3 regions of the Cupriavidus sp. 10L45 genome follow, and region 1 is predicted to be linked to each of the others. Evidence: predicted binding sites of a transcription regulator. Region 1 holds the regulator's gene; each other region holds the start of a gene.

The links. Region 1 encodes FNR, which switches genes on or off when oxygen is low (the NO sensors DNR and NnrR bind a similar motif). Its sites were predicted from a motif close to TTGATNNNNATCAA; they were not measured.
Region 2: ubiU (ubiquinone anaerobic biosynthesis protein UbiU) is a predicted target of FNR. The motif match lies at 4,518-4,531, and genes of this name have one in related genera.
Region 3: AC1DFU_RS19900 (cbb3-type cytochrome c oxidase subunit I) is a predicted target of FNR. The motif match lies at 5,587-5,600, and genes of this name have one in related genera.

The regions. Positions count from the first base shown of each region.
Region 1 is NZ_JBFTJC010000007.1:298,657-306,249, reverse strand. Features, by position in the region: gene scpB (SMC-Scp complex subunit ScpB) at 1-647, opposite strand, end outside; gene AC1DFU_RS15280 (sulfite exporter TauE/SafE family protein) at 1,284-2,042, opposite strand; gene fnr (fumarate/nitrate reduction transcriptional regulator Fnr) at 2,127-2,852, shown strand; gene AC1DFU_RS15270 (hypothetical protein) at 2,881-3,126, opposite strand; gene AC1DFU_RS15265 (hypothetical protein) at 3,123-3,350, opposite strand; gene ccoG (cytochrome c oxidase accessory protein CcoG) at 3,391-4,932, opposite strand; gene ccoP (cytochrome-c oxidase, cbb3-type subunit III) at 4,988-5,902, opposite strand; gene AC1DFU_RS15250 (cbb3-type cytochrome oxidase subunit 3) at 5,899-6,069, opposite strand; gene ccoO (cytochrome-c oxidase, cbb3-type subunit II) at 6,075-6,740, opposite strand; gene ccoN (cytochrome-c oxidase, cbb3-type subunit I) at 6,759-7,593, opposite strand, start outside.
Region 2 is NZ_JBFTJC010000001.1:567,005-574,597, reverse strand. Features, by position in the region: gene narJ (nitrate reductase molybdenum cofactor assembly chaperone) at 1-119, shown strand, start outside; gene narI (respiratory nitrate reductase subunit gamma) at 146-829, shown strand; gene ahbB (siroheme decarboxylase subunit beta) at 918-1,853, shown strand; gene ubiT (ubiquinone anaerobic biosynthesis accessory factor UbiT) at 1,872-2,324, opposite strand; gene AC1DFU_RS02590 (U32 family peptidase) at 2,342-3,256, opposite strand; gene ubiU (ubiquinone anaerobic biosynthesis protein UbiU) at 3,279-4,358, opposite strand; gene AC1DFU_RS02580 (NAD(P)H-dependent flavin oxidoreductase) at 4,597-5,751, shown strand; gene AC1DFU_RS02575 (type IV pili methyl-accepting chemotaxis transducer N-terminal domain-containing protein) at 5,888-7,593, shown strand, end outside.
Region 3 is NZ_JBFTJC010000011.1:28,425-36,017, reverse strand. Features, by position in the region: gene AC1DFU_RS19935 (DNA polymerase III subunit delta') at 1-143, shown strand, start outside; gene AC1DFU_RS19930 (PilZ domain-containing protein) at 258-695, shown strand; gene AC1DFU_RS19925 (GNAT family N-acetyltransferase) at 743-1,252, shown strand; gene AC1DFU_RS19920 (TatD family hydrolase) at 1,273-2,067, shown strand; gene AC1DFU_RS19915 (ankyrin repeat domain-containing protein) at 2,060-2,806, shown strand; gene AC1DFU_RS19910 (J domain-containing protein) at 2,845-3,939, opposite strand; gene pdxR (MocR-like pyridoxine biosynthesis transcription factor PdxR) at 4,000-5,508, opposite strand; gene AC1DFU_RS19900 (cbb3-type cytochrome c oxidase subunit I) at 5,832-7,448, shown strand; gene AC1DFU_RS19895 (cbb3-type cytochrome c oxidase subunit II) at 7,452-7,593, shown strand, end outside.

The DNA.
Region 1 (7,593 bases):
TCCACCGCATCGGTAGCGGTCTCGGCGGCCTGGGGCTCGGCAAAGGTCTCTTCATCGCCAGCCGGCGGGTTGGCCGTGGCAACTTCTTCAAAATCTATCGCCTGCTGGTCCAGCAGGGCTGCCTGGACCTGGGCCTGGGCATCCTCGAGCGGCGGCAGCTCATCCAGCGTGCGCAGCCCCAGATCGTCCAGAAACGCCTTGGTCGTGGCATAGAGCGCGGGACGGCCCGGTACGTCGCGATGCCCGATCACCTCGATCCAGCTGCGGTCCTCGAGCTTCTTGACCACGTCGGTGCTGACCGTCACGCCGCGAATTTCCTCGATATCGCCGCGCGTCACGGGCTGGCGATAGGCGATGATGGCCAGCGTCTCCATCACCGCGCGCGAATACTTGGGCGGCTTTTCCGGGTTGAGCCGGTCGAGGAACTCGCGCATCTCGGGCCGGCTCTGGAAACGCCAACCGCTGGCCAGGGCCACGAGTTCCACACCGCGTTGCTGCCAGTCCTGTCGCAATTCGTCCAACAGGGCGCGGATGGTGTCGGCGCCGACATCGTCGGCGAAAAGACGGCGGAGATCGTTGACGCGCAGGGGCTCCTGCGCACAAATCAGCGCGGTCTCGAGGACGATCTTCGCCTCTTGGGTATTCATGTGATTGTGTGCAGCCTGTCTTTGCACCTGCTCCCGGACGAATCCCGGAGCACTGGAGATTTCGGATACAGCGGTACCGATGCCACCGCCATCTCATTGCGCAGCCAACTCGCAGCCTGTCGCAGCCCAGGCAGCCAAGCGGTGCACTTCGTTCTTTTGCATCGATTTGCCGGGTCGTTCCGGCAGGAGATCGTCCGCATCCGGCTGGCTTCGCCGGGAGTCGAACCTCTTGCGTCGCGCTCTCGCCTTTACCCTCGCAGGCGGAACCCTTCCCCTTGGAGCGGACATTCGCCAGGACAATCAGATTGCCAAGGCGGCAAGAAAAAACGGATATCGGCCCGGACAAGCTTCGTCCTGCGCCTGCGCCACCACTCCACAAGGCCGACCGGCCTTTTAAACCAGATCTTTTGAACCGGATGCACTGTGGGGACGGATCCGGCAAGCCAATGCTGCCTCGGACCCATGGACACGCATCCCAGATCAGGGATGCCGGCCCGGCGACGCCAGGGAATTACGTGGCGCGATACCGTGGTTCTCGCGATTGTATGGCATTCCCGCCCCCCTCCGCAACCTGCCCGCCGCCCGGCGTGGCGAATGGCACGAACCGGGGCGGCCTGTCCGCCGCCCGGAATCGTCCTAGAACACCACGCAGAACCCATGCGCAGCCAGCGTCTCCGGGAGCCAGACCGCCCGCGCCACGCCCACGATGCCGAAGCCGATGATCAGCACGCCCGCCACGGTCCGGACCGCCGGCCGGCGCGACACATGGCGCACATAGCCCGACAACCCCGAAATCACCAGCAGGTTTGGCAGCGTTCCCAACCCAAAGGCGAACAGGACCAGCGCGCCCGACGCCGCATTGCCGGCCAGCAACGCCATTGCGAGTGCCCCATAGACCATCCCGCACGGCACGATCCCCCAGGCGAGTCCCAGACCGAAGCGCCGCAGCAGCGGCGCATGCCGGGCCAGGCCGGCAGGCAGCCTGATACCGAGCGCGCCCATGCGACCCACCACCCCTTGGGCCATGCGCACCGCGAACGCCTCCAGGCGCGCCGCACGCATGGTGCGCCCACGCAACAGCCACAAGCCCGACATCACCAGCATCGCTCCGCCTGCGCCATAGAGCCATCGCTGCACAGGCAGATAGTCCTGCTTCCATACAGTGGCGCCGACGGCACCCACCACCGCCCCCAGCAACGCGTAGGTGGTCAGGCGGCCGGCGTGCATCGCCAGCAATTCCACGAGCCAGCCGCGCGGCGAGCGATGGATCGTCACCGGCACGCGCACCGCCGCGCGCTGCTCGGCCGCCATCGCAATGCCGCCACACATCGCAGCACAGTGGACGCCACCAAACAACGCAACGATAAAAACGCTGAAAAGCACACCAAATGGCAACGGTCCCTCGCTTCCGCGTCACTTCACGCGGTAAAATTGATCTGTCGCGCCCTCGCTGCAATGCGCATCACCAAGAGCCCTCAATTGCTTACCTCCATACCCGTCACCGAGATCTCGCCCCGCTGCTCTACGTGCGGGATGGGCCAGCTTTGTCTGCCGGTAGGCATGTCGCACCAGGACCTCCTGAAGATGGACACGCTCGTGCAGGAACGCGTGCGCGTGCACAAGGGCGAAACGCTTTACCGCATGGGCGATCCGCTCACCGCCGTCTATGCCGTGCGTTTCGGCACGCTCAAGACGCACGTGACACTCGAAGACGGCCGCTCGCAGATCACCGGCTTCCATCTGCCCGGCGAGATGGTCGGTATGGATGGCCTCGGCGAAATGCAGCATGCTTCCGATGCCACGGCCCTCGAGGATGCCGAAGTCTGCGTCGTACGCTTCAACGACTTGCAGGCGCTCTCGTCTGACCTGCCCTCGCTGCAAACCCAGTTCCTGCGCTTGATGAGCAAGGAGATTTCGCAGGACCAGGTGATGCTGATGACGTTGGGTTCGATGCGGGCCGAGGAGCGGCTTGCCGCGTTCCTCGTCAATCTTTCCGATCGCCTGTCGGCGCGTGGCTACTCGTCGAGCGAGTTCGTGTTGCGCATGAGTCGCGAGGAGATCGGCAGTTATCTTGGCCTGAAACTCGAAACCGTCAGCCGCCTGTTCTCTCGTTTTGCCGAGGCGGGCCTGATCCAGATCCGCCAGCGCCACGTCAAGCTCATCGACATGGCCGGCATCAAGCAGATCTACAACCGCTCCTGCTAAGGCCGGCTCGCCGGCGGCGGTGCACTCGCTACTCGAGTTCATCGGTATTGCTGAGCGGCGTTGGCATGGTGTAGAGCGTCAGGCCGCTCGACAAGGCGCAGAACAGCCACGCCAGCAGGAATCCCACGGTATAGATCGCCTCACGCGACGCGTCGACCGGATGACCGAAGAAGCTCAGGTCACTGGGATCGACAATCGAGAACACCGTTGCCGTGGCCACGCCGCCCATCAGGAACGCTGGCCACATCACCCACATCAGCCAGCGTAGTCTCATGGCCGCCTCGCCGTGTCATTGACATGGGCGTCGGCACGCACGGCGGACCCATCCAGCTTCTCCACCACCAGCCCATGCCGCGCGGCATCGCGCACCGGCACGTCGGCGTGGGTATTGGCGAGCCAGATCGTCACACCACAGCCGATCATCGCCAGCAGCGGTCCGCTCATCAGCAGCCACGGCCACGGTTCCTTCCACCACGGCTTGACTTGTTGCGCTGTCATTGCCTACTCCTTGCGTCGAATATTTCCTGAATGACCTGTCCTACAGGCCGCGCGGCACGATGAAACTGGTCGCTTCCTGGATCTGCGCGCGTCCGCGTGCGTCGTCCATACCCTCCCCCGTGACCGTGATACGGATCTTGTGCGTGCCCTGCGGCGCGTGGTCGAGCGGGATACGGATCCGCACCGGCAACAGCCGGTTCGACGTAGGCGGCAGCGTTTCTGCCGACTTGTCATACTCGATGGTCAACCCTTGCAGCTCCGCGCTCGTCGCCTGTACCCGGACGCGCATCGGCGTCTCGGTCGTATTGATCAGTTGCAGCCGGTACACGTTCTCGATCCAGCGACCTTCGACCTCGCGGCCCAACGCGCCACGGTCGCGGATGACATCGACCTTGAGCGGCGTGCGCATCGCCAGCGACCCGATGAAGCCCCCCACCAGCGCCGACCAGATCACCGCGTAGACAATCGTCCGCGTGCGGAACAAGCGCTTGCGCGCGGCGACTGCCGACAGGCCCTTGCGCATCGCGTTCTCAGAGGTGTAGCGGATCAGGCCACGCGGATAGGCCATCTTGTCCATGACCTGGTTACAGGCGTCGATGCAGGCACCGCAGCCAATGCACTCGTATTGCAATCCGTCACGGATGTCGATCCCGGTCGGGCAGACCTGCACGCAGATGCTGCAATTGACGCAATCGCCAATGCCGGCGGTGTGCCGGTCCGTCTTGCGCGAGCGGCTGCCGCGCGGCTCGCCACGGCCTACGTCATAGGTCACCACGAAGGTATCGCGGTCGACCATCACGCTCTGGAAACGCGCATATGGGCACATGTACTTGCACACCTGCTCGCGCATGAAGCCGGCGTTGCCCCAGGTGGCGAAGGCATAGAACAGCATCCAGAACGACTGCCACGGCCCCAGCGAGAGGTCGATCACCTGCCCGCCCAGCTCGCGGATCGGCGAGAAATAGCCGACGAACGTGAAGCCGGTCCACAGGGCGATCACCACCCAGAGCGTGTGCTTGGTCGCCTTGAGCCGCAGCTTGCGCAGGCTCCACGGGTCGCCGTCCAGCCGGATGCGGGCGATGCGATCGCCTTCCACGCGTCGCTCGATCCACATGAAGATTTCTGTGTAGACGGTCTGTGGACACGCGTAGCCACAGAACAGCCGGCCCGCGATGGCGGTGAACAGGAACAGGGCGAGCGCCGAGATGACAAGCAGGACCGCGAGGTAGATCACGTCCTGCGGCCACAGCACGAGGCCGAAGATATAGAACTTGCGCGCGCCGAGGTCAAACAGCACCGCCTGGCGGTCGTTCCATTGCAGCCACGGGGCGCCGTAGTAGACCAGCTGGGTGAGGATGACGAGCCAGACGCGCCAGCTCGAGAAGGCGCCCGTGACCGAGCGCGGATAGATCTTGCGCCGGACCTCGTAGAGTGTTTCTTCCGAAGATTCAGCCGATTGGGCAGATTGCCCGGATAGCGGCGTGGCAGCCGGGCGCCATGGCGGGCTGTCGTCGGGCCGTGAGGGCTCCGACGTAGCGGGGTCGTCCGCTACGGGCTGTGCAGCATTGGGGGGCGCGTTCATCTTGTGTTCCTCGCGCCCCGGCAGGCGGCTGGCCGCCCTGCCCGGGGGCTGTTGATCATTGTCCGGCCGCTCCTGTATTGGAGAGACCCCACACGTAGGCGGTCAGCATGCGGATGCGCTCGGGCGTCAGGATTTCCTCATGCGCGGGCATGTGCCCGTTATGACCCTTCTGGATCGCCTCGACGATGGCATTTTCCGAACTGCCGTAGAGCCAGACGCTGTCCGACAGGTTCGGCGCGCCGAGCGCCTGGTTGCCCTTGCCGCTGGCCCCATGGCAGGCCGCACACGTGGTCTTGAAGGTGCCCTCGCCCCGCGACGCGCGGATCGGGTCAGACGCCAGGCCCGACAGCGAGCGCACATACTGGGCCGTGTCCCCGGCGAGCTTGGCGTCGATGACGCCCGCGAACGGCGGCATCATGCCGTTGCGACCCTTGGTGATCGTCTGACGGATCGTTTCGGGGTCGCCGCCATAGAGCCAGTCGTTGTCGGCCAGGTTCGGAAAGCCGCGGCTGCCGCGCGCGTCGGAGCCATGGCACTGCGCGCAGTAGTTCAGGAACAGGCGCTGGCCAATTTCACGGGCGTCGGGATCGGCGGCGACCTTCGTCACGTCCATCGACATGTACTTCCCGTAGATCTCGTTCTGCATCTTCTCGGCGGCCTGTCGATGCGCCGCCAGTTCGCCCTGCGAGGAGAACCCCAGCACGCCGGCGTAGGAACCCAGGCCCGGATACAGCACCAGGTAGCACACGCTGAAGATGCAGGCCAGCAGGAACATCCACATCCACCAGCGCGGCAGCGGGTTGTTCAACTCGCGCAGGTCACCATCCCAGACATGGCCGGTATCCTCGGTCGCACCCTGGCTTTTTGGCGCCCGGCGCTGCGAGAACAGCAGCCACACGCACCACGCGATGCCGACCAGCGAGATGGCCGTAATGTAGTAACTCCAGTAATCGGAAAAGAAATCGCTCATGACTGTGGGTTCCGGCTTGTCGTTATCGTGGTCTCGTCGGGCAACGCGAAGGGCAGCATGGCTGACTCCTCGTTGGCGGCCTGGCGCCGCGACGACCAGGCCCACCAGCAGATGGCGAGGAAGGCCAGCATCGACAGCACGGTGGCAGCGGAGGTCAGGATGGCCATGGCGGTTACTCCTTCGGTGCCGCGGCCGCCGTGGCGGCGTCCAGGCGCACGTTGCGGCGGTTCAGGCCGAGGCCTTGCAGGTAGGCCACCATCGCGTCCTCTTCGGTCTTGCCGGCGAGTTCCTCAGGGGCATGGGCGATTTGCTCCTCGGTGTACGGCACACCCAACCGCTTCAGGGCGCGCATCCGGCCCTGGATATCGCCCGTCGGCAGCGCGGTCCTCTCGAGCCACGGATACGACGGCATCACCGATTCCGGCACCACATCGCGCGGATTGCGCAGGTGGATGCGCTGCCAGTCATCCGAATACCGGCCGCCCACGCGGGCGAGGTCTGGACCGGTACGCTTGGAACCCCACAGGAACGGATGGTCATACACCGACTCGCCGGCCGTCGAGAAATGGCCATAGCGCTCCGTCTCGGCCTGCAGCGTGCGCACCTGCTGCGAATGGCAGCCGACGCAGCCTTCGCGGATATAGATATCGCGGCCCATCAGGCGCAGCGGCGTGTAGGGCACGATGCCCGCGTCGGGCTTGGTCGTGGAATGCTGGAAGAACAGCGGCACGATCTGCACCAGACCCGCAATGCTCACCACGATGATCGTGGCGATGATCAGCCAGCCAACGTTCTTTTCCAGTGTTTCGTGGGTGAAGAATCCTTGTTTTTGTGACATCTCAGCAATCCTCGGCGGTCAGTGTGCGGGAGCCTGGGCGGAAGCCGGCAGGCTGGCCGGGATCGGCGCGTCCGTGGCCGTCTTGCCGGCGATCGTGCGCACCACGTTGTAGGCCATGACCAGCATGCCGGTCAGGAAACACAGGCCACCGAGCAGGCGGATCAGGTAGAACGGATACTTCGCCTTGACCGCTTCGACGAACGCGTAGGTCAGCGTGCCGTCCGGCTGCGTGGCGCGCCACATCAGCCCTTCCATCACGCCGGCGATCCACATCGAGGCGATGTAGAGCACCACGCCGATCGTCGCGATCCAGAAGTGCCACTCGATCAGCTTGACGCTGAACATCTCCTTTTGCCCGAACAGGCGTGGAATCAGGTAGTACAGCGAGCCGATCGAGATCATCGCGACCCAGCCGAGCGCGCCCGAGTGGACATGGCCGATCGTCCAGTCCGTGTAGTGCGACAGCGCATTCACGGTCTTGATGGACATCATCGATCCTTCAAACGTGGCCATGCCGTAGAACGACAGCGCAACCACCATGAACTTGAGGATCGGGTCCGTGCGAAGCTTGTGCCAGGCGCCGGACATGGTCATGATCCCGTTGATCATCCCGCCCCAGGACGGCGCGAGCAGGATCAGCGAAAACGCCATGCCGAGCGACTGCGCCCAGTCCGGCAGCGCGGTGTATTGCAGATGGTGGGGGCCGGCCCACATATAGGTGAAGTTCAGCGCCCAGAAGTGGACGATGGAGAGCCGGTACGAGTAGATCGGCCGTCCGGCCTGCTTCGGGATGAAGTAGTACATCATCCCGAGGAAGCTGGTGGTCAGGAAGAAGCCCACGGCGTTATGGCCG
Region 2 (7,593 bases), on a different contig from region 1:
ACGAAGCGCTGGAACTGTTCGGCCCCGGCACGGATGGCGTGGAGCCGTTGCTGGCGGCGGCCATGCCGGCTGAACAAGTGGTGCGCTTCCACGACCGGCGCGCCCCCTCCCCCCAATGACCTCCCTGACGACGCAGGCGACCACCATGTCATTCGCCCACCAGTTCCTCTTCGGCATCTACCCGTATATCGCCGCCGCCCTGCTCCTGTTCGGCAGCCTGGCGCGCTTCGAGCGCGAGCAGTACGGCTGGAAGGCCGACAGCTCCCAACTGCTCTATCGCGGCAACCTGCGGCTGGGCAGCATCCTGTTCCACGTTGGCATCCTCGGGCTGTTCTTCGGCCATCTGGCGGGCCTGCTCACACCCGTGGCCGTGTGGGACGCGCTCGGTGTCTCCCACACGCTCAAGCAGGCCGTGGCGATGGGCGCCGGCGGAGTCATGGGCACGATCTGCCTGATCGGCCTGCTGATCCTGTTGCATCGGCGCTTCACCAACGCCCGGGTTGCCGCGGTCACGCGTACCGGCGACAAGGTGCTGCTGCTCTGGCTGCTGGCGACCTTGCTGGCCGGGCTCTCGACCATCTTCGTGTCCGCCGGCCATATGGACGGTCACATGATGGTGCAGCTGATGACCTGGGCCCAGCACATCGTCACGCTGCGCGCCGATGCGCCCGATTTCATCGCCGATGCCCCGCTGCTGTTCCGCGTGCATCTGTTCCTCGGTATCTCGCTGTTCGCGATCTTCCCGTTCACGCGGCTGGTGCATGTGTGGAGCGGCTTCGCCTCGGTCACCTACCTCGGACGGGCCTGGCAGCTCGTGCGGGGGCGCTGATCCGCGCTTGATGGGGGTCAACGGGGCGGCCGGGTATCCGGCTCATCATGGCGGGCACGCAATCCTGCCCGCTGCTCCGGATATCGCCATGATCGACGAGACTGCACTCTACCAACGCCTTCGGCAAGATTTCCCGCTGGAGCCACGGCCCTACCGGTGCCTGGCCCGGGCGCTCGGCCTGTCCGAGCATGGCCTGCTGTCGCTGCTGGCGCGCGACGTTGGCAGCGGCCGCATCAGCCATGTCGGCGCCCGCTTCGCGCCGAACGCCATCGGCGCCACCACGCTCGCGGCGCTGTCCGTGCCGGCGGCGCGGCTGGAGAGCGTGGCGCGGCGACTCAACGCCGACCCGGCTATCGGCCATCACTACTGCAGAACCGGCCACCGCTACAACCTCTGGTTCGTGGCCGGTGCGCGCGATGCCGACCACCTGGCGACCGTACTCGACGGCATTGGCGCGGATGTCCACCAGACGCCGCTCGCACTGCCACTGGAATGTGAATACCACGTCGATGCCGGGGTGCCACTGCGGCCCCTGATGACCGATGCCGACTGGCGGCTGGTGGCAGCGCTGGAAGACGGCCTGCCGCTGACGCCCGAGCCCTACCACGCCATGGCGCGTGGCACGGGCATCGGGCTACACGAACTCTGGCGCCGGCTGGCGCATTGGCGCGAGGCCGGCGTGATCCGCCGCTTCGGCGCCATTCTCCAGCCGGGCCAACTCGGCTTCGTGCATAACGCGATGTGCGTATGGAATGCGCCCGACGCACGTGTGGATGTGCTGGGCAAGCGGCTGGCCCGCCTGCCCGCGGTGGCACTCTGCTACCGGCGCGCGCGCCGAGGTGCGGCATGGCCCTTCAACCTGTTCGCGGTGGTGCGGGCGCGCAGCGCGGCAGACCTCCAGGCGACGCTCGATGGCTTCACGGCGATGCCCGCGCTCGCCAACCTCCCCGGTGCCGTGCTCCGCGCCCGTTGCTGCTTCAAGCCACGCGGCGTGCGCTACGGCGATCTGGCGCCCGAGGCCTGACGGGCCAGCCCGTCGCTCTCACGCGGCACGGACTTCGGGAAACAGCACCGCTAGCCGCGCCACCCAGGGCTCGACCCAGGCCGGACGCGGCGTGGCGTCGAGCCAGTACTTGACCTCCAACCCCAGCGCGGTGTCCCCGCAAATCGAGAGCCGGCGCTGGAAGAACAGCGTGTCGGTATCGGCATGGCCGGCGAGCAGTTGCAGGTAATCGGCGGCGCGGGCGCGCAGCGTCAGCGCCGGGGCGGGTTCAGGATCGAACGGCCCCATCCGGAACACGCCCCCTGCACAGCGGAAACGCAGGTCCAGCCCGAGGTCTTCCACCACGAGCAGGAAGGCATGACCGTCCAGCGCGGACGGTGGCTGCAACCAGCCGGCGCGGCGCGCGGACTCCAGCGCCATCACGAACGGCAGGGCCTGCGCAGGGGCGGGCAGGCGGCGATGGATGCGGGCAATCAGGGAAGAAGAATTCATCGATGGTCTTGGGGCAGTCATGCGGGCGCGCCGGCTATCCAGGCAATGCCGGGCTGGCCGGTCCAGTAGCCGTTGCTCGCCGAGGCGCCGGCGGGCACGATGCCGCTGGGCGCGGCGCCGGTGCGGCCATGACGCACGGCGTCTAGCAGCGCTATGACGTCCAGCGTGCCCACGGCGTGCGGGCTGACGCGGACCACATCCACGCCCATCGCCTGAATCTCCGGCAGGTGCGCGCACAGGTCCAGGCAGCTTGCGGACTGAGTCTGGATGCCGTTCAGGGCGAAGAACGGCTGCCCTTCGCCCGTGCGGGCGACCAGCCCGTCCGGGTAGTCGAGGCAACGGAACTCGCAGGCATCCTTGCGCAGGCGGTGATGCCGGGCCGTGAAGCAACGCGCGGAGATCGCCAGCGGCATGCGGCCCCAGATCATCGCTTCGATCTGCATGCCGGCTGGCCGCGCCGCCGCCAGCGCGGCCAGCGCCGCGTGGTCCATCTCGACCGGCGCCACGACCCCGCGCGCGCCCAGCGAGCCCAGCCACGTCGCCGTATCGGCGTGATAGACGTTCAGATGCGGCCCGGCGACGAACGGCCGCCCGCGCCGCGCGCGCACCGCGCCAAGATCGTTGGCCTCCACGAGGAACTCGTCCTGCTCGCAGACGCGGCGCATGGCCGCGATGTCGCTGTCCGATTCGACCAGCACCGGGGTGGACAGCACCACCTCCTTGCCGGCATCGCGCAGCATCCGCGCCACGTCCAGCCAGTCGGCATGGCGCAATTCGTGGCGGCGTGTGCAGACGGCTTCGCCAAGATAGACGCGCTCCACGGGGGCGTCTGCCACATCGGCATAGAAGCGCAGCACGTCCGCGCGGGGCCAGTAGTAGAGCAGCGGGCCGAGCGCGATGGTCAAGGAATAGGGGGAAGTGGATGTGGTCATGGTGGGTGGGGTGCGGACGGTTTCAGCGCCACGGACGGTCATAGGCGCCCTGGGTCACCTGGTCGCCCTCGGCATGGCGCCCCAATGTAGCCTGCCATTCCTGGCGCGGCACGAAGCGCCGGGGGTCGCGCCAGGCGTCGTCGATGGCGGCGCGCAGCACGCCCACCACATCGCCCACGTAGCGCGGGCTGCGCTGGCGGCCCTCGATCTTGATGGCGGCGATGCCGATGTCGATCAGCGCCGGCAGCAGCGACAGCGCGTTGAGGCTGGTGGGCTCCTCCAGCACGTAGCCGTGCTCGCCCTCCACGGTGAAACGGCCCTTGCACAACGTGGGGTAACCGGCCGGCTCGCCGGGCGCGTAGCTGTCGATCAGGATGCCGGAGAGCCGCGCGTGCATGGTGCCGTCCGCCTCGTCCCAGCGCACGGCGTGGGCCGGCGAGCAGACGCCACGGTTGTTCGGCGAATCGCCGGTCGCGTACGAGGACAGCAGGCAGCGGCCCTCGGCCATCACGCACAGGCTGCCAAAGCCGAAGACCTCAAGTTCCACATCGGTCTGCCTGGCCAGCTTGGCGATCTGCGCCAGCGTCAGCACGCGCGGCAGCACCACGCGCCGGATGCCGAAGCGCTCGCGCATCAGCGCGATGGCATCGGCATGGGTGGCCGAGCCCTGCACGGACAGGTGCAGGCGCAGGTCGGGGTGCTTCTCCGCCGCGTAGGCCATCAGGCCGGGGTCGGCCATGATCACCGCGTCGGCGCCCAGCACGGCGGCGGCGTCCACGGCGCGGTGCCAGCGGTCTACCTGCCCCATCTGCGCAAACGTGTTGATGGCGAACAGCACTTCGGCGCCGCGCGCGCGGGCTTCGGCCACGCCGGTGCGGATGTCGTCCTCGGAGAAATTCAGGCCGCCGAAGTTGCGCGCGTTGGTGGCATCGCGCAACCCGAGGTAGATGGCGTCCGCGCCGTGCTGCAGCGCCATGCGCAGGGCCGCGAGCGAGCCGGCGGGTGCCACCAGTTGGGGCCGGCGGGGCTGGCGGCGCGATGGCTCGGTTGGGGGTGTTGGCGCATCGGGCACATCATGCACGTCGGGCGGGGAGGCATCCATGGCGAAAATGCGCGGTGCGGCGCATGGGGTAGCGATCGATCAAGGATGCTAGTCATGCCCATCGAGGGAACCTTTGACCCCGCGCAAACCCCGGCTGTGTTCTACCCGTCTCGTTCCGCCGAACTAGGTCCTCGGAACGGGCCGCCGATCCCCCGCAATTTGATCTGGCGCAAACTGCCACCCCGATGCGCGTGAGACGCTGGGCCGTTTTTTGCCCCTCCTGACTTCGGATTTCCTCATGACACATCGATGGCTCAACCTGGCCGGCCGCAAGCTGCTTCCTATCGTGCAGGGCGGCATGGGCGTGGGCATCTCCGCGCATCGGCTGGCCGGCACGGTGGCCCGCCACAACGCCATGGGCACCATCGCCAGCATCGACCTGCGCCATCATCACCCCGACCTGATGGCCGCCACGGCCAAACGCGACAAGGCGGCCATCGAACACGCCAACCTCGTGGCGCTGGACCGCGAGGTGCGCGCGGCGAAGGACTTGGCGGGCGGGCAAGGGATGGTCGCCGTCAACGTGATGAAGGCCGTTGGCGCCCACGCGGCGCTGGTCCGGCAGGCGTGCGATAGCGGCGCGGATGCCATCGTCATGGGCGCCGGCCTGCCGCTCGACCTCCCCGAACTGACCGCCAATCACCCGAAGGTGGCCTTGATCCCGATCCTGTCCGACGCCCGTGGCGTCAGCCTCGTGCTGCGCAAGTGGATGAAGAAGGGACGGCTGCCCGATGCCATCGTGATCGAACATCCCGCGCATGCCGGCGGGCACCTCGGCGCCTCGCGCATGGAGGACATTGGCGATGAGCGGTTCTCGTTCGCGCGCGTGCTGGACGAATGCCGCACGCTGTTCGCCAGCCTGGGGCTGGCCTGGGAGTCCGTGCCGCTGATCCTGGCCGGCGGGTTGGGCCACCACGGCAAGCTGCATCACTGGCTGGCGCAGGGCGCGGCCGGCGTGCAGGTCGGCACCGCCTTTGCCGTGACCGAGGAATGCGATGCGCATCTGGCTTTCAAACAGGTGCTGGCTTCCGCGCCGCAGGAACAGATCGGCGAATTCACGAGCGTGGCGGGACTGCCGGCGCGCGCGGTGCTGACGCCGTGGCTCAAGCGCTATCTCTCCCGGGAGTCGGCGCTCCAGGCGCGCGCCAAGGTGCGCGAGTGCCTGGAGGGCTTCGACTGCCTGCAATCGTGCGGCCTGCGCGACGGCGTGGCGCGCATCGGCCAGTTCTGCATCGACCGCAAGCTCTCGCAGGCGCTCAAGGGCGACGTGGAGCGCGGCCTGTTCTTCCGGGGTAAGGGCACGCTGCCGTTTGGCGACGCCATCCGCCCCGTGGCGGACCTGATCCACTACCTGATGTCGGGCGAAAAGCCGGCGGGGGTCGCGCCGGCCTGATTGGGCTGTTGCCGGAATGCGAATCCCGCGTAAGTTCCCGTCCCATCCGTCGGCGATTTGATCCAGCGCAGGAAACGGCGCAATCGCCGGTACCAGAATGGCAGCTGTCCCCACGCCCTGCCCTCGCCCCCACAACATGCCAGCCCCCTTTCCTGACACCGCGTTCGATGCGCACGCGGACCCCCATGCCACCTCGGCGGTCGGGCTGCCGGGGCTGCGCCACCGCCTCTCCACCCGCATCATCTCGCTGTCCCTGATCTCGCTGCTGGTTGTCCTGACGATGATCGGCGGCACATTGTGGCTCTCCTGGAACCTCGAAGGCGCCGGCGCGGCGATCAACGACGCTGGCAGCGTGCGGATGCGCGCCAACGCGGTGGCGATCGAACTGACCCGCGCCCGCGCCCATCAACCCCACGCTCTTGTGCCACGGATCGCCCAGCTGGACGAGACGCTGGCGCAACTGCGCCGGGGCGACGCCACACGACCGCTGTTCCTGCCCGCCGTGCCGGCCATCCACGACCAGCTCGACCGCGTGGCACGGGCATGGGACGACCGGATGAAGCCGCTGGCGGAGCAGGACTTGAACGCGCCCGACGGCACATCGCTCACCTATGTGGCCGCGCTGTCGGATTTCGTCGCGCAGGCAGACCATCTGGTGCGCATGATCGAGGCCGACAACGCGCGCAAGACGGACCTGCTGCGCATGTCCCAGGCCGCACTGGCCGCCATTGCCTGCATGGGCACCGTCGCGGTCATCTACCTGCTCTATCTCTGGATCATCCTGCCCGTGCTGACGCTGCAGGATGGCCTGCGCCGCATGGCGGCCCGCGAATTCTCGCTGCGCCTGCCGGTCACCAGCCGTGACGAATTCGGCACATTGAGCACCGGTTTCAATCGGATGGCGGCCGAACTCCAGGAACTCTATCGGGGGCTCGAAGCCCGCGTGGCCCAGAAGACCGCCGAACTGGCCAGGCGCAACCGCGACCTCGAGACGCTCTACGACATCGCCGCCTACCTGAACCAGCCGAACGAGGCCGAGGCGCTGTGCCGGGGCTTCCTGACCCGGATCATGCGGCGCCTGGACGCCGATGGCGGCAGCGTGCGCATGCTCGATGCAGTGCCGGAGAACCTCCACATGGTGGTTTCCGAAGGGCTGCCCGCCACGCTGGTCGAGCAGGAACAGCGCATGGCGGCCGATGCCTGCCACTGCGGCGCGGCCACGCGGCAGCGCGTGGTCGCCTGGCCGTCCGCAACCCACGCACTGCCCTCGCCGCCGATGGCCTGCGGCTTCGGCGGCTTCGCGGCGTTCCGCATCGACACGCCGCGCGGGGTGATCGGCATGTTTTCGCTCCACTTCCGCTCGCCACGGGTGCTCAATGCATCCGACCGGCAACTGCTGGAGACGCTGGCGCAGCACCTGGGCGTGGCGCTCGAACACCAGCGGCTGTCCGCCACCGCGCGCCAGTTGGCCGTGGTGCAGGAGCGCAACCTCGTGGCGCAGGGCTTGCACGACAGCATCGCCCAAGGCCTGAACTACCTGAACCTGCAAGCCCAACTGCTGGAAGATGCCGTCTCGCGCGGGGCGCTGGCCGATGTGGCGGCGATCGTGCCGATGCTCCGTTGCGGGGTGGACGAAAGCTACCAGGATGTGCGCGAGTTGCTGCTGAACTTCCGCACCCGGCTCACGCAGGGCGAGTTGCGGCAAGCGGCAGAAGACACCGTGGCGCGCTTCCGGCGGCAGTGCGCCACCGAGGTGCGGCTGGAGGTGGAGGGCTACGACAACGCCCGGCCGCTGCCGCCCGATGCCCAGTTGCAGGTGCTGTTCGTGCTACAGGAGGCGCT
Region 3 (7,593 bases), on a different contig from region 1:
ATGCCCACCGCCTCCAGGCGTTCAGCGCCCGGCTGGTCGGCCATCGGCGCAACGAGAACCATCCGTTGGCGGCGCGCCTCGTCATGGAGTCCGTTTTCCTCGATTACCGGCATTTGTTCCAGGGAAGTGCCGCCGGGCGATAGGAATCGGGCGCCGCCCGTGGTAAAAGCTAACGCAGTCAAGCTGTCGATTTGTCAAACGCGCCAAATAGCGCCGCACCAAGCGGACAGGGCGCAACGCCAAACAGGGGTCAAACAATGAATGCACCAGTCACCGGCGCGCCCGTGCGTCCGGCCGCACCCGGAGCACCCGGAGCACCCGCCACCGTGCCGGGCCAACCTGCCACGGCAGGCGCCGCGCAGCGGCCGAACGTGCTGTCGCTGTCGATCAAGGACCAGGCGGGGCTGTACGCGGCCTACATGCCGTTCCTGACGCGCGGCGGTATCTTCGTGCCGTCCAACCGGCCGTTCCGGATTGGCGAACAGGTGTTCCTGGTGCTGTCCCTGCTGGACCGCCCGCAGAAATACCAGGTGCAGGGCACGGTGGCGTGGATCACGCCGGCCGGTACGCCGATGAAGACCCCCGGCGTGGGCGTGCATCTGCCCGAGGACGACAATGGCCGCAACCTGCGCCGTGCCGTCGAGGAAATCCTGGGCAAGGCCATCGATTCCGGACGGCCGACCCAGACCTTGTAGCAATCTGATCATCCACGCGAAGTTAGCTTCGCAAGTATTTGTTATTCATGCGTATTTCCGATTTCACCCTGCGCCTGGCCACGCCAGCCGACCTGCCCGGCATCGTCGAGATCTATAACAGTACGGTGCCATCGCGCATGGTCACGGCGGATACGGAGCCGGTGAGCGTGGCGTCCCGCCAGGCGTGGTTCGACGCCCATCAGCCGGAGCGCCGCCCGCTGTGGGTGTGCGAGGATGCCGAGGGCCGTATGGCCGGCTGGCTCAGCTACTCGGATTTCTATGGCCGTCCGGCCTATGGCGCGACCGCCGAGCTGTCGATCTACCTACACGCGGACCGCCGTGGGCAAGGGCTGGGGCGCTACCTGCTCGAGCAGGCCATCGCCCATGCCCCGCAGGTGGGCGTGACCACGCTGCTCGGTTTCATCTTCGGCCACAACACGCCGAGCCTGGCCCTGTTCGAGCGGCACGGTTTCGCCCGCTGGGGCGACCTGCCGCGCGTTGCGGTGCTCGATGGCATTGAGCGCGATCTCGTGATCGTCGGCCGCCGGCTCGACTGACCCGCATCCAGAGACTGACGATGTTCGTTGATTCCCACTGCCATATCGATTTCCCGGAACTGTCCGAGCGGCTGCCGCAGCTGCTCGAGAACATGAAGGCCAATCAGGTCACCCACGCGCTGTGCATCTCGGTGACGCTGGAGGACTTCCCGCGCGTGCTGGCGCTGGCCGAGCAGCATCCGCACCTGTATGCGTCGGTGGGTGTGCACCCGGACTACGAGGAGGGCGAGGACCCGACGCTCGAACGCCTGCTGGCGCTGTCCGCTCACCCGCGCGTGGTGGGCACCGGCGAGACCGGGCTCGATTACTACCGGCTCAATGGCCGCAGCGTCGACGACATGGAATGGCAGCGCGAGCGCTTCCGCACCCATATCCGCGCCGCCAAACAGACCGGCAAGCCGCTGATCATCCATACCCGGTCGTCGGCGGACGACACGCTGCGCGTGATGCGCGAGGAAAATGCGCGCGAGGCCGGCGGCGTGATGCACTGCTTTACCGAAACCTGGGATGTGGCGAAACAGGCGCTCGACGAGGGCTTCCATATCTCGTTCTCGGGCATCGTCACCTTCAAGAGCGCGGCGGACCTCCAGGAAACCGCCAAGAAGGTGCCGCTGGACCGCATGCTGATCGAGACCGATTCGCCCTATCTGGCGCCGGTGCCGTATCGCGGCAAGACCAATGAGCCGGCCTGGGTGCGCCATGTGGGCGAGTTCATTGCCCAGCTGCGCGGGGTGCCGGTGGAAACCATCGCCGAACAGACGACGGATAATTTCTTCCGTCTCTTCAAGCACATAGACAGGAATGCTCATGTTTGACATGAAGACGATGCGTGGCGCGGCGGCCGCCCTGATGCTGGGCGCCGCCACGGCAGGCTGGGCCGCGCCGGCGGACGACATGCGCAAGGCCGTGGAATTCGACGATGCCAACACGGTGCAGAAACTGCTGGCGCGCGGCGTGGACCCGAACCTGACCGACGCCCGGGGCAACCCGATGCTGGTGTTGGCGCTGCGCGAGAAATCGATCAAGGCCGCCACGGTGCTGATCAAGGCGAAGAACATCGACTTCGACAAGACCAACCCGGCCGGCGAGAACGCGCTGATGATGGCCAGCCTGCAGGGCGAGCTGGACATGGTGAAGCTGATGGTCGACGGCGAAGAGGCCGAGATCAACAAGAAGGGCTGGGCGCCGCTGCACTACGCGGCCTCCAACGGCCACAACGAGGTGGTGAAGTACCTCGTCGATCACGCCGCCTATATCGATGCGGAAAGCCCCAACGGCACCACGCCGCTGATGATGGCCGCGCGCGGCGGGCATATCGACACCGTGAAGGTGCTGCTGGACGAGGGCGCGGACCTGCGCCTGAAGAACCAGCAGCGCATGACCGCGATCGACTTTGCCGAGCAGTACAACCAGAAGGAGATTGCCGACGGGCTGAAGTCCCGCTGGCAGAAACTCTATGGCGCGGTACCGGCCCCCGCGCCGAAGCCGGTGCCCTATAACCCCTCGGGCACCCAGGGCGCGCCGAACAAGCAGCCGCAGCCCAAGCCGTACTGAACGGCGACTGAGCTGTTACTGGGCCGGCGCCAGCCGGTTCAGGGAAATTCCGATTCCGTGATGGTCACGCTCTTCGACTTGCCCATCACGCTGTAGAGCGTGAGCGTGTTGTTGGCGAAGCTCGTGCCGTTGGCCTCCTGGATCTCCTTGAGGTCGAAGCGCTCGGAACGGAAGATCTCCCCGGAGTCGAGGCTCCGGTAGCGCACGTCGTAACGGCCGGGCGCAATATTCTCCATCGTGAACATCGACCCGCTGCGTACGAAGCTTGTGCGCACCGGAATCGCCGCGTCACCCTCGATCGATACCAGTTTCAGGAACACATCGGACACATTGCGGGTGTTGTCCACGGTCACCGTGGACAACCCGTTGCTGTTCAGCACCGGATAGCCGGTCAGGTAGCCCGAGCGGCTCGGCCACGGCATGCCGCGCGGCGTGTTGGCCGGCCGGCTGTAGCGGAGCGGTTGCGGCGGGAAGGCTTCCTCGGCCCGGGCCGGCTTGACCAGCGCGACCGGGGTGTCGGCGGCCGAACTGGCGCTGGGCGTCCAGTCGCCAAGCAGGACCACGATGCTGGCCCCCACCGCGATATAGAGCAGGAAGGCCAGATGGGCCGGCAGCGGCTGGCCGCGCGGCGGCGGGCCATCGGGCCGGGGTTCGGGTTTGGGGCGGAAACGGGTCTTCTCGCCGCGCGAGGGGCGGGCTTCTTCGGCTTTCTGCGAGGACTTGTTGTTGGCGCCGCGCGCGGAGGCACCCTGGGCGGACGCACCGCCGGCCTTGGCCCCTCCCGCCGCCCCGGCAGCGCCGCTGGCAGCGCGTGGCTGCCGGGGCTGGGCCTGCGGACGCGCCGTCTGGGGCCGCGCCGTGCCCGGTGCAGGGCGCGGCGGCACCTCGCGGCGGCGGGCGCGGATCGCCTCCATCCGCTCCTGCTCCACGATCCACTGGTCATGCTCCGCGCGCCGCCCGGGGTCGCTCAGGACGTCATAGGCCACGTTCAGCAGCCGCATGATGCGATTGGATTCCTCGCCGTCCGCATGGCGATCGGGATGATATTTCTGGCTAAGCGACTTGTACGCGGCCCGGATTACTTCCTGGGGCGCGTCGCGGGATACCTTGAGGTTGTCGTAATGGGTATGCATCAAGCAGGAAAGACGCAATAGCGGAGGCCGACAACAATTAACGGCAGATTGCCGAATTTTTCAAGGTATAGCGGCCCGGCCCGGCCGCGTATGCTGGCTGGGCAACAGATGCACAGCCCCCGGCAACACCGCCCGGCCGTGGAGTGTGTCCAGCAGCCGCTGCATGGCCGCATCGATCTCCTCGATGCTGAGGCCGCCGTAGCCCATCAGCACGCCGGGGCGCGGTGGCCGCCCCGCGAACATGCCGCTGACGCCGTAGAGCCCGATCGACGCCGCCCCGGCCCGGGCGATAAAGGCGGCTTCGTCAGCCTGTTTCAGGCCGACCGGACGGATTTCGGCCACGAGGTGGATGCCGGCCGACGCCGGCAGCGGGGCCAGCCAGGGCGACAGGTCGAGATCGAGCCAGCGCAGCAGCGCCGCGCGCCGCGCCGCGTACTCCTTGTGCATGCGCCGCAGGTGCTTGGCGAAATAGCCGTCGAGCATGAACTTGGCCAGCGCGGTCTGGGTGAGGGTGCAGCTATGCCAGTCGCTGGTCTGCTTGGCCCGGCACAGCGCCTGCGCCAGCGGGGCGGGCGGAATCACGTAGCCGATGCGCAGTTCCGGAAAAATAGTCTTCGAGAATGTGCCGACATAGGCGACCACGTCGTCATGGTCGAGGCTCTTGAGCGAGTCCATCGGCCGGCCCTCGAAGCGGAATTCGCCGTCGTAGTCGTCCTCCACCACCAGCGCGCCGCGCCGCTGCGCCCAGTCGAGCAGCGCCAGCCGGCGCTCCAGGCTCATCGGCATGCCGAGCGGGAACTGGTGCGAGGGGGTGACATAGATGATGCGGGCGTCCGCGGGCAGGGCGCTGACCACGATGCCATCCGCATCCACCGGTACCGGCACCACCCGGGCGCCCGCCGCCGTAAAGCTCATGCGGGCGGGCGGATAGCCGGGGTCTTCCATGGCCACCACGTCGCCGGGCCGCAGCACCACCCGCGCCAGCAGGGTCAGCGCCTGCTGGGCGCCCTGGGTCATGATCACGTCGTGCCAGTTGCTGACCACGGCGCGGCTGAAGGCCAGGTAGCGCGACACCGCCAGCCGCAGCTCCGGCTCGCCGGCCGGATCCCGGTAGCCTGCCGGCACGCGCGCCTGCACGCGTATCGCATGGCTCACGCAGCGGCGCCACTGGTCGAACGGAAACAGCCGCTTTTCGGTCACGCCGCCCATGAAGTCGTACTGCGGGGAGACGCCCTCCTGGCGGATCGGCAGCGCGTCCGGCATCGATTCCCAGAGCGCGTCGGCCGGCTGCAAGGCCGTGGCGTGCGTGGGCAGGTTGCCGCGCCGCGTCATGGCCGCCGCCACGAAGGTGCCCTCGCCGGTGCGCGAGCGCAGATAGCCCTCGGCGGTGAGCCGTTCGAAGACATCGAGTGTTGTCTTTCGGGAAACACCGAGTTGCGTGGCAAGTTCGCGCGTCGACGGGAGCCGCTCTCCAGCGGCCAGCCGGCCGTCGAGAATACCGGCGCGCAACTGGCGATAAATCTGACTGGCCAGGCCGTGGCGGCCTTCAATGCTCAAGTGGACGTTCATGATGGGGGCGGGGGCGAGTCATCGGTCGGAAAACCGCGCGCAGGCAGGCGCTGCCGCCATTCTAGTTAAGTTGCATCTTTGATGCAATTTAAGGTAATTCGACAAAAAACCACGCTGCGGGGGCGGGGACCGGCGCGGCGCTCTCCAGGGGGCGGGCTCCCATCGGTGCCTCGATTCAGTACCCGCTGCGCGCCCCCTGCGCGTATCGCGCCTGCAACCTGAGGCGGCGGTGGTCACCCAAAAAACGCAGGAAGTGGCTATGGGCGCCTATCCGCCCCGTGCGTAATCTGCGCAGGACTCATCTCATGCCTGCCGGCAATGCCATGAATACCATCGCCATTCTGCTCTCCGCGTTCCTGCTTTCCGTGATCGCGCTGGCGGCCTTTATCTGGAGCATGCAGAAGGGCCTGTTCGATACTTCGCCAGCCGCCGCGCGGGTGATCTTTGCCGACGGCGAGACCGGGCACCCCGAGGATCCTGCCTCGGCGCACCTGACGCCCGGGCTGGACGATCCCTCCCGCGATGCCGCCGATGCATCTTCCGCGGCAGTCGTGTTCCTGTTCATCTGCTGCGCCATGGTGTGGCTGGTGGTGGCGTCGATGGCCGGGCTCACCGCCTCGATCAAGCTGCACGAACCGGACCTGCTCGCCAGCGTGCCCTGGCTGTCCTTTGGCCGCATCCGCACCATCCACCTGAACGCCGTGGCCTACGGCTGGGCGCCGATGGCCGGGCTGGCCATCGCCCTGTTCCTGCTGCCCCGGCTGCTCAAGACGGCGCTGGTCGGCGCCCGTTGGGCGGTGCTGGGGGCGGCGGTGTGGAATGCCGGGCTGATTGCCGGCATCGGCAGCATCGGCGCGGGGATTTCCGATGGGCTGGAGTGGCTCGAGATTCCCTGGCAGGTGGACATCCTGTTCGTGATCGGCGGCGCCTTCGTGGGGTTGCCGCTGGTGCTGACGCTGGTCAACCGGAAGGTGGATCACCTCTACGTGTCGGTCTGGTACATGGGCTGCGCGCTGTTCTGGTTCCCGGTGCTGTTCCTGGTGGCGAACGTGCCGGGCGTGCACTTCGGCGTAGAGCAGGCCACCATGAACTGGTGGTTCGGCCACAACGTGCTGGGGCTGTTCTACACGCCGCTGGCGCTGGCTTCCATCTACTATTTCCTGCCCAAGATCATCGGCCAGCCGGTCCGGTCGTACGGGCTCTCGCTGCTGGGTTTCTGGGCGCTGGCGTTCTTCTACGGGCAGGTGGGCGGCCACCACCTCGTGGGCGGGCCGGTGCCGGGGTGGCTGATTACGCTGTCCATCGTGCAGAGCATGATGATGCTGATTCCGGTGGTCGCGTTCTCCATCAACCAGCACCAGACGCTGCGCGGCAACTTCCGCCGGCTGATCGACTCGCCGACGCTGCGTTTCATCACCTTCGGCGGGATGATGTACACGCTGAGTTCCATCCAGGGCTCGTTCGAGGCGCTGCGCACGGTGAGCCGCGTGGCCCACTTCACGCACTACACCGTGGCCCACGCCCACCTGGGGCTGTACGCGTTCGTCAGCTTCGCCTTCTTCGGCGCGCTGTACTTCATCGTGCCGCGCGTGACCGGCCGCGAATGGCCGTACCGCTGGATGATCTACATGCACTTCTGGCTCGCGGCGGGCGGCATCGGCATCTATTTCGTCTTCCTGAGCATTGGCGGCTGGCTGCAGGGGCTGGCCATGCTGGACGCGGCGCGCCCGTTCATGGACTCGGTCGCCGTGACCCTGCCGTACCTGCGCGCCCGCTCGCTGGGCGGGGCAATGATGCTGACGGGCCATCTGTTCTTCGTGACGAACTTCGTCTGCGCGGTCTTTGGCTTCGGGCCGAATCGTGACCGCCCGGCGCTGTTCCACCAGGGCCGCCTGCGCAAAACGGGCCAGTCGGGCCAAAAACCTGCCGAGGGAGTCTGAACCGTGAACAATGAAAGCGCCCTGCTGGCGGGGGGCATGACCATGCTGGCGCTGGCCACCAGCGCGCTGGTCGTCCTGCCGTATCTGCAACTCCAGGACGTCAAGCCCACCGAAGGCACCAAGCCCTATACCGCCGCGCAGCTGC